DNA from 3 places in the Pantoea sp. PGP6 genome. Region 1 is predicted to be linked to each of the others. Evidence: predicted binding sites of a transcription regulator. Region 1 holds the regulator's gene; each other region holds the start of a gene.
The links. The regulator PurR, encoded in region 1, represses purine synthesis genes. The targets are predictions, from matches to a motif close to CANGCAAACGTTTGCNTG.
Positions count from the first base shown of each region.

Region 2: a site for PurR is predicted at 3,849-3,866, ahead of pyrC (dihydroorotase). Genes of this name have one in related genera too.
Region 3: a site for PurR is predicted at 1,944-1,961, ahead of purM (phosphoribosylformylglycinamidine cyclo-ligase). Genes of this name have one in related genera too.

Region 1 covers NZ_JBQBMA010000001.1:2,481,427-2,487,257, reverse strand. The annotation lists gene punC (purine nucleoside transporter PunC) at 1-763, opposite strand, end outside; gene punR (DNA-binding transcriptional activator PunR) at 870-1,775, shown strand; gene purR (HTH-type transcriptional repressor PurR) at 1,772-2,797, opposite strand; gene cydH (cytochrome bd-I oxidase subunit CydH) at 3,079-3,168, shown strand; gene ACLIBF_RS12095 (C40 family peptidase) at 3,228-4,022, opposite strand; gene ACLIBF_RS12090 (Grx4 family monothiol glutaredoxin) at 4,387-4,722, shown strand; gene rnt (ribonuclease T) at 4,768-5,433, opposite strand; gene gloA (lactoylglutathione lyase) at 5,553-5,831, opposite strand, start outside.
Region 2 covers NZ_JBQBMA010000001.1:2,792,002-2,797,832, reverse strand. The annotation lists gene ACLIBF_RS13660 (cytochrome b) at 1-5, opposite strand, end outside; gene solA (N-methyl-L-tryptophan oxidase) at 300-1,412, opposite strand; gene bssS (biofilm formation regulator BssS) at 1,510-1,764, opposite strand; gene ACLIBF_RS13645 (hypothetical protein) at 2,014-2,286, opposite strand; gene dinI (DNA damage-inducible protein I) at 2,433-2,678, opposite strand; gene pyrC (dihydroorotase) at 2,741-3,784, opposite strand; gene ACLIBF_RS13630 (lipoprotein) at 3,916-4,479, opposite strand; gene grxB (glutaredoxin 2) at 4,595-5,242, opposite strand; gene rimJ (ribosomal protein S5-alanine N-acetyltransferase) at 5,537-5,831, shown strand, end outside.
Region 3 covers NZ_JBQBMA010000001.1:1,240,575-1,246,405, reverse strand. The annotation lists gene uraA (uracil permease) at 1-1,008, opposite strand, end outside; gene upp (uracil phosphoribosyltransferase) at 1,168-1,794, opposite strand; gene purM (phosphoribosylformylglycinamidine cyclo-ligase) at 2,024-3,064, shown strand; gene purN (phosphoribosylglycinamide formyltransferase) at 3,061-3,699, shown strand; gene pstB (phosphate ABC transporter ATP-binding protein PstB) at 3,984-4,751, opposite strand; gene pstA (phosphate ABC transporter permease PstA) at 4,764-5,831, opposite strand, start outside.

The DNA of each region.
Region 1 (5,831 bases):
CGCCAATCAGGAATGCAAAGGTTTGTGGCAGATAGCTCAGACCGATGTCGGCTGGCGTCAGGCCCAGATCGGCCAGAATAAACGGCGAGCCGGTCAGCCAGGCAAAAAAGCTGGCGGAACAGGCGGAGTAGATCAGCACGTTGCCACTGTAGACCCGCGACTTCAGCAGAGTGAAAAAGCCAGGCTGTGCGCCTTGCTCACCTTTGGCTTTACGGCTGGCCGGCAGACGCAGGGTAGTGAGGATCAAGGCCACGGCAATCAGCGTCAGCACCAGAAAAATAGACCGCCAGTGAAAATGGCTGATCAGCCAGGCGCCCAGCAACGGCGCCAGCGCTGGCGAGAGTGCCACCAGTGGCATAATGGTGGCGAACACCTTGTTGGCGCGCGCCGCCGGATAACGATCCACAACCAGCGCCTGCCAGCTAACGGCTGCGGCACAGACGCCGATCGCCTGAATAAAGCGCAGCGCCAGCATCAGATAGATATTATTGACCCACAGCATACCGGCGCAGCCGACGGCAAACAGCGCCAGTCCGGCCAGCAATACCGGCTTGCGGCCGATGCGATCTGACAGCGGTCCCCAGAACAGCTGACCGCAGGCAAAGCCCGCCAGGAACAGGCTCATACTGGCGCTGATCAGGCCGGGTGAGGTGTTAAAAGTTTGCTGCATCGCGCCGAAGGCGGGCAGGTACATATCGGTGGCTAAAAAGCCCAGCATGCTCAGCAGAGCGAGATAAGGCATAAATCCTTTTGACGGTGACATCTGATTCTCATTTTGCAGGTTGAACGCGGCAGAGTGTAAAAGGTGCGTTTGCCGCTGTGAAACGCTAATATTTGCCGGTTGCTGTTAAAAAAATTGAAGGCAGATTATGTGGTCAGAATATGCATTAGAGGTGGTGGATGCGGTGGCGCGCGGTGGCAGCTTCAGCGCCGCGGCGCAGGAGCTGCATCGGGTGCCATCTGCTATCAGCTATACCGTGCGTCAGCTGGAAACGTGGCTGGCGGTACCGCTGTTTGAGCGCCAGCATCGCGAGGTGGTATTAACCCCCGCTGGCGAGCATTTTGTCCGTGAAGGGCGCAGCGTTATCAAAAAAATGCTCGCCACCCGCCGCCAGTGTCAGCAGCTGGCTAACGGCTGGCGTGGACAGCTGAGTATTGCGGTCGACTGCATCGTCAAGCCGCAGCGCACCCGGCAGTTAGTCAAAGATTTTTACCGCCATTTCCCCGACATGGAGTTGCACATCAGTTATGAAGTGTTTAACGGCGTCTGGGATGCGCTGGCGGATGATCGGGTTGAAGTGGCCATCGGCGCCACTCAGGCGATACCGGTCGGCGGACGCTTTGCCTTTCGCGACATGGGGACGCTCAACTGGCGCTGCGTGGTGGCGAACCACCATCCGCTGACTGGCGTGAGTCAGATTGATGACGACACCCTGCGCAGCTGGCCGTCGCTGGTGCTGGAAGATACCTCACGCGCGCTGCCACGCCGGATGACGTGGACGCTCGACAATCAGCGTCGTCTGGTGGTGCCGGAATGGCAGACCGGCCTGGATTGCGTGCTGGCGGGATTGTGTGTGGCGATGGTGCCGGGGCATCTGGCGCGGCCATTACTGGACAGCGGAGCGCTGGTGGAGCTGACGTTGCCGGTTGCATTTCCGGACAGCCCCTGTTGCGTAAGCTGGGCGGAAGATCGCGCATCACCGGCGACGGGCTGGTTACTCAGCTATCTGGGTGATGCGCAAACGCTTAATCAGGAGTGGTTAAGCGAAGATTAACGGCGATAGTCGCGGAACGGACCGTCAGCCACGGAACGACGTTCAATCAGCGTCGGATGCACTTCGATGGTCTGAGAAACCTCTCGTTTACTGGTGATGCGGTCAAGCAGCATCTCCAGCGCTTTCTCACCCAGTTGTGCTTTTGGCTGATGCACGGTAGTCAGCGCAGGCGCGAAGTAGCGCGCGTTGCGCACATTGTCATATCCGATCACCGAAATGTCCTGCGGCACCCGCAAACCCATCTCATCGGCGGCGCAAATCGCGCCCATCGCCATGATATCACCACCGCAGAACACCGCGGTCGGGCGCTGTTTCTGCGACAGGATCTGCTGCATCGCCTGATAGCCTGATTCCGGTTCGAAGTCGCCCTGCACGATCCATTCGGCACGCGGCTGAATGCCGGCTTCTTCCAGCGCCTTGAGGAAACCAGCATGACGTCCGCCGCCGGTGTTGCGCTCCATCTGACCGGGAATCGCGCCAATCTCACGGTGACCGCGCTCAATCAGATAACGTCCGGCCAGATAGCCGCCCTGAAACGCATTATCCAGCACCGTGTCGGTGAAGTCGGCGCGTGACTCGCCCCAGTCCATCACCACCATCGGGATATTACGATTTTCTTCCAGCATCTTCAGCAGATCGTCCGGATACTCAGAACACATTACCAGCAAACCATCGACGCGCTTCTGCGCCATCATGCTGAGATAGGCTCGCTGCTTTTGCAGGTCGTTATGCGCATTGCCCAGAATCAGGGTGTAACCTTTGTCGAAGCAGTGATTCTCCACCGCCTCAATAATTTCAGCAAAGTAGGGCGCTTCGCTCGAGGTTGCCAGCAGGCCCAGCGTTTTGGTGTGATTCACTTTCAGGCTGCGCGCTACGGCGCTCGGCGAATAGTGCAGTTCCTGAATCGCCTGCCAGACGGCGTTGCGCGTCTCTTCAGCGACAAAACGCGTTTTGTTGATGACGTGCGAAACGGTGGTCGTTGAGACGCCGGCGCGTTTTGCCACATCTTTAATTGTTGCCATTAAAATCGGACTCCAGGGCTTATCTAACGCAATGATAAGCATAATGTTAAACGTTTGCGTCTGCTCAGGGTTTTCTCCGCAATTATGCAGCTTTTCTGGCCGGTAAACAGGCGTCTGGCGGGTAATGAGCGCCTGAAAAGGAGAGCAAACGGAACCGGGGCTGCGCGCGTTGCGCAACAAAGGCAGGATTCTAACAAGGCTGGACGGATAAAACGAGATTTTTACCGGCCCGTATGGGAAAATGGCTTATCCCTACAAAATGTGTGACTAAGGAGCGGTAAATGAGTACAGATTTGAAACTGGCCCTGATGACCACCGTCGGCTGTCTGCTGATGATTGTCGCCTTTAGCTTTACAGCTGTGCTGCACTAATGAAAAAGCCGGGCATCGCCCGGCTTTTCTCTGTCTGGTTATTCGCGTAGCGAATCCGCTTAACGAATGGTTTTCGGCGTCATCACCCGACGCGCGCCGATGTAGTGACGCTGCCAGTAATCTTCACCCAGCGCACTGATCTGAATATCTTTGCCGGTGCGTGGCGACTGAATAAATTTGCCGTTGCCGAGATAAACCCCAACGTGATCGGCGGTGCCGCGACCATTAATCCGGAAGAAGACTAAATCGCCTTTCTCCAGCGACTCACGTTTTACCGGCGCGGCGTCGCGCAGGTGGTACATCTCATTGGCGGTACGCGGGATCTTAAATTTAACCAGATCTTTATAGGCGTACCACACCAGACCGCTGCAGTCGAAACCGGTGTGCGGTGAGGTGCCGCCCCACTGATAGGGTTTACCCAGCTGGCCCATCAACTTGGTCATCGCCGTCTCGCGCGCCTTCTGGTAGCGCTGGCGATGTGACTTGCTCATTTTAATGGTGCCGGTGTCACCGCTGTCATTGCTGCTGGCGTCAGCCGTTTTAAGCAGACGCTGATGGCCGTAGCGTTTCTTACTGGCGGTTTTGAGCAGGGTTTTGCTTTTCTTTGCGGGAAGATGACTGGCGGTGAGTTCGCTTTTTTTCTGTTTTTTGAGTTTGAGCTTCTGGACCGGGCTGACGCGTGTTTTCTTCGCCGACGTTTTCAACGGGCGACGCTTGCGGCGCTCATCTTCGCGCGCACTCTTTTTCTCTGCTTTATGCGAACTGACATTCACCGGCGCCTGCGGGGAAGCAGAAGCGATGTTGAAGAACAGTTGCGCAAAGGCAAGGATGAAAAGCGTAATGATTAAACGCATAGTCCGGTTTTAGTTAAGTTGTCAGGGCCACTACGCACCGCGACAAAGTTGGGAAAAATCTGATCCAGGATCAGCGCCGAAGCCATTCTAGTCCAGTTCACCTGAAAACCGTAACGCCTTTTTTTATTAATCTTTCGGCCTCGCCCGTTTGCGCTGAAAATGAGCATTTTCAGCGTCTTATATCTACAAAACTATTGCAAATTATTAATATGTTACTTGTAGTTAATAATCGGGAGTTAACAGGGCCGAAAAGAGGACTTAACAAACATGGCGATTTAATCGGGTAACCCCCAAAATCTCGTTTTCAGTCCTGGTGCGAAGTCGCTACAATAAACAAACACGAAGTGACGAATTAAGGAAGGCAATTATGAGTACTGTAGAAAAAATTCAGCGCCAGATCGCAGAAAACCCGATCCTGCTGTACATGAAAGGTTCCCCGAAACTGCCAAGCTGCGGTTTCTCTGCGCAGGCGGTACAGGCGCTGTCAGCCTGCGGTGAGCGTTTTGCTTACGTGGATATTCTGCAGAACCCAGACATTCGTGCAGAGCTGCCGAAATATGCCAACTGGCCAACCTTCCCGCAGCTGTGGATTGATGGCGAACTGGTCGGCGGATGTGACATCATCGTCGAAATGTTCCAGCGCGGTGAACTGCAGTCGCTGATTAAAGAGACCGCAGAGAAGTTTAAAGAAGCGGAATAAAACAAAAAGGCCGACATCGCGTCGGCCTTTTTCATTGCAGATTCTTCAGTCAGCGCTCGCGGCTGCTTCGCCTTCGGCGAAGGGCAGGGGCCAGCCACCCAGCCGTTTCCAGCGATTCACCAGTTCACAGAACAAAATAGCGGTCTGCTGAGTATCATACAGCGCCGAGTGTGCCTGGGTGCTGTCAAACGCCATACCCGCGGCTTTACACGCCTTCGCCAGCACGGTCTGTCCGAGCACCAGTCCGCTCAGCGCCGCGGTATCAAAGGTGGCAAACGGGTGGAAAGGATTGCGCTTCAGACTGGCACGCTCGGCGGCCGCGTTCATGAAGTTCAGATCAAACGTCGCATTATGCGCGACCATAATGGCGCGATTGCAGCCGGTATCCTTAATGCCTTTACGCACCATCTTAAAGATGGCGTGCAGCGCCTCATATTCACTCACTGCGCCGCGCAGCGGATTGCTGGGATCGATACCGGTGAACGCCAGCGCTTCAGGATGCAGTAGCGATCCAACAAACGGTTCAACGTGAAAATGCAGCGTCTGGTCGAGATGGATCCAGCCCTCATCATCCATTTTCAGCGTGGTAGCGGCAATCTCCAGCAGCGCGTCGGTCTGCGCGTTGAAGCCGGCGGTTTCGACGTCGATGACCACCGGATAGAAGCCACGGAAACGTTGATTGAGTGCATTGGGGGAATTCGATTCAGACATCAGGATCTCATTGCAGAAAAAGGGCAGCGCGCATTATGGCAAAAATCTGGCCCGGGTGCAGCAGATGAAGAGGAGCAGAAGAGGTCAGCCCACCCGACAGGGCAGGCTGAAGAGCAGGCTTAGTTGCCCAGGCCGTGACCGGCGTGTTTGTTCTCGATCAGTTCGATTTTATAACCATCGGGATCTTCAACAAAGGCGATGATGGTTGAGCCACCTTTCACCGGACCCGCTTCACGTGTGACGTTGCCGCCATCGTTACGGATTCGTTCGCAGGCTGCAGCAACGTCGTCGACGCCCAGCGCGATGTGACCGTAAGCGTTACCGAGGTCATACTTATCAACGCCCCAGTTGTAGGTCAGTTCGATCACTGCGCCTTCGCTCTCTTCGGTATAGCCAAC
Region 2 (5,831 bases), 310 kb from region 1:
AACATAGTCTGTTTATTCAGGTGAAATAATCTGAAATAAGCATCTACATTATGAAATATAAAAGCAATCGACCTTACGCTTCTATAACTTTCTGTCGGGATAGTGAAAAGGGTGAATTAAAATCGCGACAGATGCGCAATATTACTGAATAAGTTATTTTCACCGCGCGATACGTCAATCAAAAAAGCGCTTAATTCACTTTCAGTGCGAATTAATCAGGCTGTGAATGTCAGTAATATTCAATTTTCTTCAATTTTTGTCAATCGGGTGCTATCAGACGATACCACCCGCAACAAGAGTCAGAAACGCGAAAGCCGGAAGGGGGAAATATCAAACGAGAACGGTTTTTGCTGAGCAAACTCGGCTGCCAGTTCGCCCAGTACGCTGGCGAATTTGAAGCCGTGGCCGCTTAAACCGGTAATCAGTAACCGATTCGGTTCGTCTGGCAGCGTATCAATAATAAAATCTTCGTCCGGGCTGAAATCGTAACTACAGGCTTCGCCGTGCAGACACACGCCAACACCCGGCAAAAACTGACGCAGGAAACCAAACGCTTCGCTGCCATCTGCCGCAACGGTGCCAAAGGGTTTGCGATCTTCAGGCTGCTGCATCAGCTGGCCGCCATCATGACGTCCCACTTTCAGCGCGTTGTTATCCGCCGGGAAACCGTAAAACTGGCTGCCATCCGCCATTTCAACGGTAAAGCCCGGGAACTTGTTGTTCTCGCTGTAGCGACCATCCGCCTGATACCAGGCAAATACCTTACGGGTCGGCGCAACCGGCAGGTTGGGCACCAGTTTGCCGACCCAGGTGCCGGCACTGATCAGCATCTTGCGGCCACGGTAAATGCCGTCTAGCGTGGTCACCTGTTGCAGATCGCCGTCGCGCCCAATCCCGGACACCGGGCAGTTAAACAGCTGGGCACAGCCTGCCTGTTCTGCCAGCTTGATCCAGCTGCGGACCGCCTGTTCGCATTTGAGGTAGCCCGACTGCGGCTCAAAGACGCCCAGATAGCCTTCGGGTACGTTGATCTGCGGCCAGCGCTTGCGCACCTCATCAGGCTGCATCACCTCAATGTTCAGCTGCCATTGCCTGGCGCTGTCGATAACGTTCTGAATAAACGCTGACTGAATCGGTGCCAGGTTCAGCACGCCGCTGCGGTGCATGATACGTTCACCGGCGTGCTGTTCCAGCTCATCCCACAGGGTCTGCGCGCGCAGCACCAGCGGGACATAACGTTCGCCTTCACCGTATGCGTGGCGAATCAGCCGGCTTTCACCGTGATGCGTACCCTGATTATGCGGCGGATGAGCGCTGTCGATCATCAAAACCGACAGGCCCGCCTGGGTTGCATAGAAGCCCGCCGCCGCGCCCACTGAGCCGCTGCCGACAACGATAAGATCATAAATCATGGTAACCCTGCTCCTGAAAAAGACAGATAATCAAAAGCATAACAGAAACAGAAACGAAAAAGGCACCCCTGAGGGCGCCTCTTTGATGTGGCAGGAATTAGTGCTTCTTAAGGAGTCGTTCTACTTGCTCGGCTGATTCAATCTTAGCGATACCCGCTTCGAGGATCGAGATGAACTGCCTTGCCACATCCGTTGTCAGCCAGTAGGTCGGGCCAACATCCGCTTCTTCTTCTTTTTGATCCTGCGACGATAACGAGTGCAGGCGGATCATCATGGCATCATAACTGTCAACGGTACTGATATCCCAACCCACCAGTGGATGGGTCTGAATCACATCTTTTCTTCTGTCCATTATAACCTCCTTATTACTCGTTAAACGAAGTGCATGATGAGGTTCAATGCGGCTTTTTTATTCCAATAGCGAAACTATTATAACAGTAAAGCGGGCTATTACTGATGAAAAAATGCCTGCACTCAGCTTCTCACAGAATATTTGTGTTTAAAAGGTGGCGGATGAAAAAATAAAATGCCTGACGATCAGGCATTTTAATCAGTGATTCTTCAGGACCAGAAACGCGAGGGAGAGAGCCTGGGGCTGCGGTTAAAGCGCCGGAGTTTCCGGTGCGATGCCGCCACCGCGCTTTTGCAGCGCTTCAGCCAGACGGGCAAAATGCTGTTGCAGTTGCTCATCATGGTTCTGGTTTTGGGCTTCCAGCGACAGATTGTGCACCAGCAACTGACTGGCACGATCGTCAAGACAGAAAATCAGACTGGAAAAGGCATTTTCCAGCACCGTCAGCCGACGTTGCTGATCACCAATCAGTGCTAACAACTCACCAAAGGTCATCGCCTCTTCCGGTTTATCAGTAGTCATGGTATCGCACCTCCTGTTATGCATGACGAGCGCAAGGATAGGGCATTGATCATTCAGAGTCTAGATGCAGGAATAGGGAAGTGCGAGAGGGGAGAAAAGATAAAAAAACCGGGTGGCGAAACCCGGTAAAAACAGCACAGAGGCGGTTAATCGGTAATGAACCAGTCGTCAGCGCTTTCCCACGTTTGCTGCAGGATTTCGCTGATCTGATCGCGAGTCTCTTTGCCCCCGCCCAGCACGCTCAGGTTATTGGCACTGGCGTAGCGCACTTTAACCTGATTGGTGCTGTCCGGGAACTGTTCGTCAATGCGGCGCGACAGCTCGTCGCTCAACGCTTCTATCGCGCCCGCAGGAAGAGGTCGGGTATTCGATACGGTAATTTCAACACGCATGGGAGCCTCCAGATAAGATACTGTATATATTTACAGTATCAACAGGCTGGAGGCAAGCGAAATTATGCGATACGCCAGTTCAGCGTCTCACCGGCGAGGAACGGCACCAGCGAATGCGCGCCGAGTGCGATGCTCTCTGGCACCTGCCACGATTCACGTACCAGCGTGATGCGGCTGTCGTTGAGCGGCAGGCCGTAAAAGCGTGGACCGTTTTCAGAGCAGAATGCTTCAAAATGCGACAGCGCATCCAGCTCTTCAAATACCGTGGCGTAGGCCGCTAACGACGTCGGCGCACTGAAGACGCCGGCGCAGCCGCAGCTCGCTTCTTTCAGGTGACGCAGGTGCGGCGCGGTATCGGTGCCGAGGAAGAAGCGGGGATGGCCGCTGGCCACCACCTTGCGTAGCGCCTCCTGATGCACATTGCGCTTGAGGATTGGCAGGCAATAGTGGTGTGGACGGATGCCGCCGACCAGCATGTGGTTGCGGTTAAACATCAGATGCTGCGGGGTGATGGTCGCGCCCAGCGTCTCATCGGCCGCGGCAACGTACTCCGCTGCTTCACGGGTGGTGATATGCTCCATCACCACTTTCAGTGCCGGAAACTGCTGGCGAAGCGGCATCATCACCGTCTCAATAAAGCGCGCCTCGCGATCGAAAATATCAATGTGAGCGTCGGTAACTTCACCGTGCACCAGCAGCGGCATACCGAGTCGCTGCATCCGCTCCAGTACGCTGGCGATGTCGGCGATGTTGGTAACGCCGTGGCTGGAGTTAGTGGTGGCATGCGCCGGATAAAGTTTGGCGGCGGTAAACAGGCCGGCAGTGAAGCCGCGCTCCAGCTCATCCGGGTCAAGCGAATCGGTGAGATAGCAGGTCATCAGCGGTGTGAAGGCGTGGTCAGCGGGCAGCGCCGCCAGAATCCGATCGCGGTAGGCTTCACCTGCCGCCACGCTGGTCACCGGCGGCACCAGATTGGGCATCACAATGGCACGACCATTCACCGCGCTGGTATACGGCAGCACCGTTTTAAGCATTTCATCGTCACGCAGATGAATATGCCAGTCGTCAGGGCGGCGGATAGTAAGTTGCTGAGGTTGTGCAGTCATTAATGAGGCTCCGGCAGAAAGGAAACGAAAGGCACGTTTAGGCCGGGGTCTAAGCATAAGGATTCAGGCAACCGTTTGCACCTGCTTTTTGCAGCCGGATGAAAATCCGCGCCGTCAGGCGCGGCGGTTGATCAGTCAGTAAACGGGATCACCAGCTCACCCGGTTTCACTTCCAGGCCTTTGGCAAATTTCTTCGCCAGCGACTCACCTTTACTTCGATCGGTACTCAGCACGTAAGCCGGTTTCTGATCGAAATAGCTTTTCAGCGACTGATTCAGATAAGGCGTCAGCGTCTTGATGATCGAGGCCATTTTTTCCGGTGTGACCTGCGCATCAACAATCTCCAGATCGCGCAGATAGATGGCGCCCTGCTGCTGATCGAACACCGGCTGAGCGCGCATCTTCAGCTGCATATCGGCCTGCTGTGGCCCAAAGAGGGAGGTAACATTGATCTTCGCGTTACCGGAAAGTGTCACTTTGCCCGGCTCTTCGCGGCCAATCTGGCTGGTGAGATTATTGAGCACGATATGGGCATTAACCAGTCCGGAGAGCCCGATATCTTTTTCATAGTTATTGTGCTTTTGCAGCGCCTGATTCACTTCCTGTTCGCTGATGGTGTACTGCGTCAGTTGATTACAGCCGCTAACCAGCAGCACCAGTAACAGAGCGGCAAGGCCGGAAAAACCCTTTTTCATCGATATTCATCCTAAATGACGAAGCTAATTGAACAGCGCATAGCGTGCCTGAATGCATCTCAGGTGTCATCAGGAAAGGGATGAGAAACGTATTCGGTTTCTCATCCGTTAGGGGTTACTGGGCGATCGAGGAGAGCAGATTGACCTGGGTTTGCTTGGCCATGTTATCGCGGTACTCTGCGACTCTGGCCGGCCAGTCGATACCGGCAACCAGCGTCAGCGAGCGCAGCAGCGGGAACAGGTTAAAATCATCCTCAGAGAGTTCACCGTTCACCGCATTAGGCTGAACAATTAATTTATCGAGCTGGCGCAGATCGCCGCTGACATTTTTGATCATCCCGGCAGCATGGCTTTTCAGCTCGGTGAAATCTCCAATGCTGGCCTGCTTTTTGTTGCGGAAATAGTCGCGCGCTTCCGGTGTGGCAAATTCTGCAAAAGGGGCCTCGGCGATGCGCGGTAACAGCAGTTTGTTAACATAGCCGTTCATGTGGCGCAGCCAGTCAGCGATGGCCGGATTGAGGGCGCCGGTGATCAGCGGTTCGCCCTCCAGTCGATCGATATAATGCACGATATCCATGCTCTCCGGCATGGCGCTGCCATCCTGTTTTTGCAGGATCGGGGCCATTTTCTGACCGATCAGCCGTTTGGGCGTCTCTTCGTCGTCATTGAGCATCACCACCAGCTCAACCGGCAGATTTTTCAGGCCGAAAATCATCCGCGCCTTAACGCAGAAAGGGCAGTGTTCATAGATATACAGCTTCATCCTGATCTCCTTTGTTGACAGCATGAATCAATTCATCCTGTTTTCGGACTCGCCAAAAAGTATGGAAGAGATTAAGCGGCAGGGCAAACCCACCCGCGCCGGATGCGGAACCGATCGGCGTCAGAGCGGGTCCGGGCCGGTAATCACCGTCAAAATCAATGGCGATATCAGAGCAAAATCAAGGTGTTTGCAGCTTGATCGCGGGTAACGTTTTACCGCAGCCCAGGCGACGGTTATAGTGAAAGCAGGGTAATTACGGCTCATCTTTATCAGCCTTTGATTTCAGGAGTCAGGATGTTTGGCTATCGTTCTGCCGCGCCAAGGGTGCGATTAACCACCGACCGGCTGGTGGTCCGTCTGGTTCACGAGCGTGATGCCTGGCGGCTGGCAGATTATTACGCAGAAAACCGCCTGTTTTTAAAGCCGTGGGAGCCGGTGCGCGATGAAAGCCACTGCTATCCCTCAGGCTGGCAGGCGCGTCTAGGGCTGATTACCGATATGCATAAGCAGGGATCGGCATTCTATTTCATTCTGATGGACAGCGATGAAACCGAGGTGCGCGGCGTGGCTAATTTCAGCAACGTGTTGC
Region 3 (5,831 bases), 1.2 Mb from region 1:
GCCGCCCATCACCGGCACCGGGATCGCCTGAATCGCCGCCGCCAGTTTACCGACGCAGGACAGCAGAATGGCGAGGATCGCCGCGCCGCCAATTACCCAGGTGCTGTAGACGCGGGTAATCGCCATCACGCCGATATTCTCACCGTAGGTGGTGTTGGGGGTCGAGCCAAAGAAACCAGAAATCACCGTTGATAAGCCATTGGCGAACATCGAGCGGTGCAGGCCAGGGTCGCGGATCAGATCTTTCTTTACGATATTGGCCGTGACCACCAGATGACCGATGTGTTCGGCAATCACCACCAGCGCCGCCGGCAGAATAGTCAGCATTGCCACCCACTCGAAGCGTGGCGTATAGAAGGTTGGCAGCGCGAACCACGGCGCGTTCTCTACCCCGCTCCAGTCGACGATGCCCATAAACCACGAGAGCGTATAGCCGACCAGCACCCCGATCAGAATCGGGATGATCGCCAGAAAGCCGCGAAACAGCACCGAACCAAACACCGTCACCGCCAGCGTCACCAGCGAGATAATCACCGTGGTGCTATCGGGCGAACTGCCCTCAGCCGGCAGCAGACCGGCCATATTCGCCGCCACGCCAGCCAGTTCAAGGCCGATGACTGCGACAATCGCGCCCATCGCCGCCGGCGGGAACATCACATCCAGCCAGCCGGTACCGGCCCGTTTCACAATCAGCGCCACAATACAGAACAGCACGCCGCATAGAATAAATCCGCCGAGCGCCACCTCGTAGCCCAGTGGCAACAGCAGCAGCACCGGCGAGATAAAAGCAAAGCTTGAGCCAAGATAGGCAGGAATTTTGCCCTTACAGATAAACAGATAAATCAGCGTGCCGACACCGTTGAATAACAGTACGGTAGCCGGGTTGATGTGGAACAGAATCGGCACCAGCACCGTGGCGCCAAACATGGCGAACAGATGTTGCAGGCTGAGTGGAATGGTTTGCAGTAACGGCGGTCGTTCACTGACGCCAATGGCGCGACGAGTCATCATTTATCCCCTTGCGTTAGTTTTCCCCGTTGGTGACACCCGCGCCGACGCAGCGTCACGCAGAGTGCGGGAAGCTGATGCCAGACGGCGGGTGTTATCCGATTGGGGATGATGCTTTTTTTGCCAAAAAAAAGCCGACTCTCCGGCCGGCTATGCGATTTATTTGGTTCCGAAAATCTTATCCCCGGCGTCACCGAGCCCAGGAATGATGTAACCTTTGTCGTTCAGTCCCTGATCGACCGACGCGGTATAGAGCTCTACGTCAGGATGCGCTTTTTCCAGAGCGGCAATCCCTTCTGGCGCGGCCACCAGCACCAGCACTTTAATGCTGCTGCAACCGGCTTTTTTCAGCAGGTCGATGGTGGCGATCATTGAACCACCGGTCGCCAGCATCGGGTCTACCACCAGCGCCAGGCGCTCTTCAATGTTCGAGACCAGCTTCTGGAAATAGGGAACAGGTTCCAGGGTTTCTTCATCACGGTAGACGCCCACCACGCTGATGCGTGCGCTGGGAACATGCTCCAGCACGCCTTCCATCATGCCGAGACCGGCACGCAGAATCGGGACCACCGTAATTTTTTTACCTTTGATTTGATCGATCTGCACCGGGCCGTTCCAGCCCTCAATAGTCACTTTTTCGGTTTCCAGATCGGCGGTGGCTTCGTAGGTCAGCAGGCTGCCCACTTCTGATGCCAGCTCGCGGAAACGCTTGGTACTGATATCATGCTCACGCATCAAGCCCAGTTTATGTTTGACCAGCGGGTGTCTGACTTCCACGATCTTCATTGGTGTTCTCCCGGAATGAGTTGAGCTAAAAAAAAATCGCGGGATTATACCGCCTTTTCGCCTTCGCGCCACTTATCCTTGCGCAAGGCGGCAGCATTTACCGGGACAAAATAAGGATTGATGAAAATCGCCTGGTGCGCAATCCCGGACTCGCAAACGTTTGCCTGCGCTGGTAGAATTGCCGCGCTTTATTTAAACCACCAACCGCAACTCGCGTGGGGACCTCGCAGTGACCGACAAGACCTCTCTCAGTTACAAAGACGCCGGTGTTGATATTGATGCTGGTAACGCCCTGGTTGACCGTATTAAAGGCGTAGTGAAAAAGACGCGTCGCCCGGAAGTAATGGGTGGACTGGGCGGCTTCGGTGCGCTTTGCGCGCTGCCGCAAAAATACCGTGAACCGGTGCTGGTCTCCGGCACCGATGGCGTCGGCACCAAGCTGCGTCTGGCGATGGACCTTAAGCGCCACGATGCGATTGGCATTGACCTGGTCGCGATGTGCGTCAACGACCTGGTGGTTCAGGGTGCAGAGCCGCTGTTCTTCCTCGACTATTACGCCACCGGCAAACTGGACGTTGATACCGCTTCTGCGGTGATCACCGGCATCGCCGAAGGCTGTCTGCAGTCAGGTTGTGCGCTGGTTGGCGGCGAAACCGCTGAAATGCCGGGCATGTACCACGGTGAAGATTACGACGTAGCCGGTTTCTGTGTCGGCGTGGTTGAAAAATCAGAAATCATCGACGGCAGTAAAGTGCAGGACGGCGACGTGCTGATCGCGCTCGGTTCAAGCGGTCCTCACTCTAACGGCTACTCGCTGGTGCGTAAGATTCTGGAAGTCAGCAATACCGATCCGCTGGTTGAACAGCTGGAAGGCAAACCGCTGGCTGACCACCTGCTGGAACCAACCCGCATCTACGTAAAAAATATCCTCAGCCTGATTGAGCAGGTCGATGTGCATGCGATTGCGCACCTGACCGGTGGCGGCTTCTGGGAAAACATTCCGCGCGTCCTGCCCGACAACACCCAGGCGGTGATTGACGAGAAGAGCTGGCAGTGGCCTGCGGTATTCAGCTGGATGCAGCAGGCGGGCAACGTCAGCCGCTTTGAGATGTACCGCACCTTTAACTGCGGCGTCGGGATGATCATTGCCCTGAGCCCGGATGAGGCGGACAAAGCCGTCGCGCTGATGCAGGCTGCCGGTGAAAAAGCGTGGAAGCTGGGCGTGATCAAGGCCTCCGATGCGGAAGAGCGTGTGGTCATCAACGGATGAAAAAGCTGGTTGTACTGATTTCCGGCAACGGAACCAACCTTCAGTCCATCCTTGACGCCTGCGCCAGCGGGCGGATTAACGGCAGCGTCGCTGCCGTTATCAGCAACCGTGCTGCGGCCTATGGCCTGACCCGGGCGCAGGAAGCGGGCATTCCCGCCAAAGCGCTGGCCGCCAGCGACTTCGCTGATCGTGACGCCTTCGACCGTCAGCTGATCGCTGAAATCGAGGCCTGGTCACCGGATCTGGTGGTACTGGCAGGCTATATGCGGATTCTCAGCAGTGCGTTTGTCGCCCATTTCCATGACCGCCTGCTGAATATTCACCCTTCTCTGCTGCCGAAATACCCCGGCCTGCATACACACCGTCAGGCACTGGAGAACGGCGATAGCGAACACGGGACCTCAGTGCATTTTGTCACCGATGAACTGGATGGCGGCCCGGTGATCCTGCAGGCCAAAGTGCCGGTATTCCCGGATGACAGTGAGGCGGAGATTACTGAGCGGGTGCAGCATCAGGAACATGCGATCTATCCGCTGGTGATTAGCTGGTTTATCGACGGACGGCTCAGGATGCGTGACGGGAAAGCCTGGCTGGACGGTGAACCCTTGCCGCCGCAGGGCTATGCAAACGACTGACGTGGAAGGAGAAGCCATCATTTCTTCTGAAGTGATGGCAGAGTAAAGGCTCAGAGAGCCTGTGCCCTCCGTAAAGACGCAAAAAACGCCATCCCTGGCCGCTCAGCGCGGGCGATTACGCACCTCATCCCTGAGGTGCGCCCGTAGCCGGGCCAACGCTTTGCGTTGTTCAAAAACGCTCCCGACGTTTTTGTCGATGGCCCGCGATGCTTTACTCCGGGCATCGGCTCCCATCGCTTTAAGTTTATCAGTCGTCTGACTAAACCCCGCTCTTATCCCTTTCCTTAACCGTAGCGGCCGGTAATGTAATCTTCGGTGCGTCGTTGTTTCGGCGCAGTAAAGATGCGATCGGTATCGTCAAACTCCACCAGCGCGCCCTGATGCATAAAAGCGGTATAGTCCGATACGCGTGACGCCTGCTGCATATTGTGGGTGACCAGCACCAGCGTAAAGTGCTGCTTCAGCGTTGTCATCAGCTCTTCAATCACCAGGGTAGAGATGGGGTCCAGCGCCGAGGTCGGTTCATCCAGCAGCAGAACCTCCGGTTCGATAGCAATCGCCCGCGCAATCACCAGCCGCTGCTGCTGTCCGGTCGAGAGCGTCAGCGCATTCTGCCCCAGTTGATCCTTCACCTCACTCCATAACGCCGCCGCCCGCAGCGCACGTTCGCAGGCTTCGTTCAGCACCCGCCGATCGCGCACGCCCTGTAATCGCAGGCCGTAAACCACGTTTTCATAGATCGACTTCGGAAACGGATTGGGCCGCTGAAACACCATCCCGACCCGCCGACGCAGCGCAGAAAGATCCTGATCCGGCCGCATGATCGGCACCGCGCCCAGCAGCACCTCACCGTCGATCCGACAGTGATCGATCACATCGTTCATCCGATTGAAGCAGCGCAGCAGGGTCGATTTACCGCAGCCGGACGGGCCGATCAGCGCGGTAATGCGGTTTTTTGGCACCTGCAGCGAAATGTCCTGCAGCGCCTGGCGCTCGCCGTACCACAGAGAGAGATGGTTAACGGTGAGCGCAATGTCAGTGTCGGGCGTCATAGTCATAGCCTGTTATTGAGTCATAAGGCGATAGCGTTCACGCAGGCGGTGACGCAGGCTCATCGCCAGCAAATTGAGCGACAGAATAATCAGCACCAGCAGCAGCGCGGTGGCGAACACCAGCGGCCGGTCAGCTTCAATATTCGGACTCTGAAACGCCAGATCGTAAATCTGGAAGCCAAGATGCATAAATTTGCGGTCGAGGTGCAGATAAGGGAACACCGCATCGATCGGTAATTCCGGCACCATTTTCACCACCCCGACCAGCATCAGCGGTGCGGTTTCGCCCGCTGCGCGTGCCACGGCGAGGATCAATCCGGTCAGCATTGCCGGCACCGCCAGCGGCAGCACCACATGCCACAGGGTTTCCGCCTGCGTGGCACCAAGCGCCAGCGATCCCTGACGCAGACTATCTGGAATGCGGGAAAGTCCCTCTTCCGTCGCCACGATCACCACCGGCAGCGTCAGTAACGCTAGCGTTAACGCCGCCCACAGCAGGCCCGGCGTGCCGAAGGTCGGATTGGGCAATGCGCTGGCGAAGAACAGCTGATCGATCGTGCCGCCGACCAGCCAGACAAAAAAGCCAAGGCCAAAGACGCCATACACGATTGAAGGCACCCCGGCCAGATTAACCACCGCAATCCGCACCAGCCGGGTCAGTGCGTTGCGCCCGGCATATTCGTGCAGCCAGATTGCGGCGATCACCCCAAGCGGCATCACCACAATCGACATCAGCAACACCATCAGCACAGTGCCAAAGATCGCCGGGAAAGCACCGGATTCGCTTCCACCGTCGGCCGGCGAGTCGCTGACAAAGCGCCACAACTGATGCAGGAAATGGAGACTCTTTTCGCCCAGCGTCATTGCGTTGGGTTTCCAGCTATCGACAATTTCCGTTAGCGGAATCGCGTGGTCGATGCCATGCACATCCCGCAGGATCAGCACGTCGCGCTGGCTCTGCTGTTGCAGGCTGGCCAGCGTCTCGCTGAGATGATCGAACCGACGCTGCAAGGCCGCCTGATTCGCCTGATATTCCGACTGGGTCTGTAGATCAAAGCGACCGGCGGCGCGCTGCTGCGT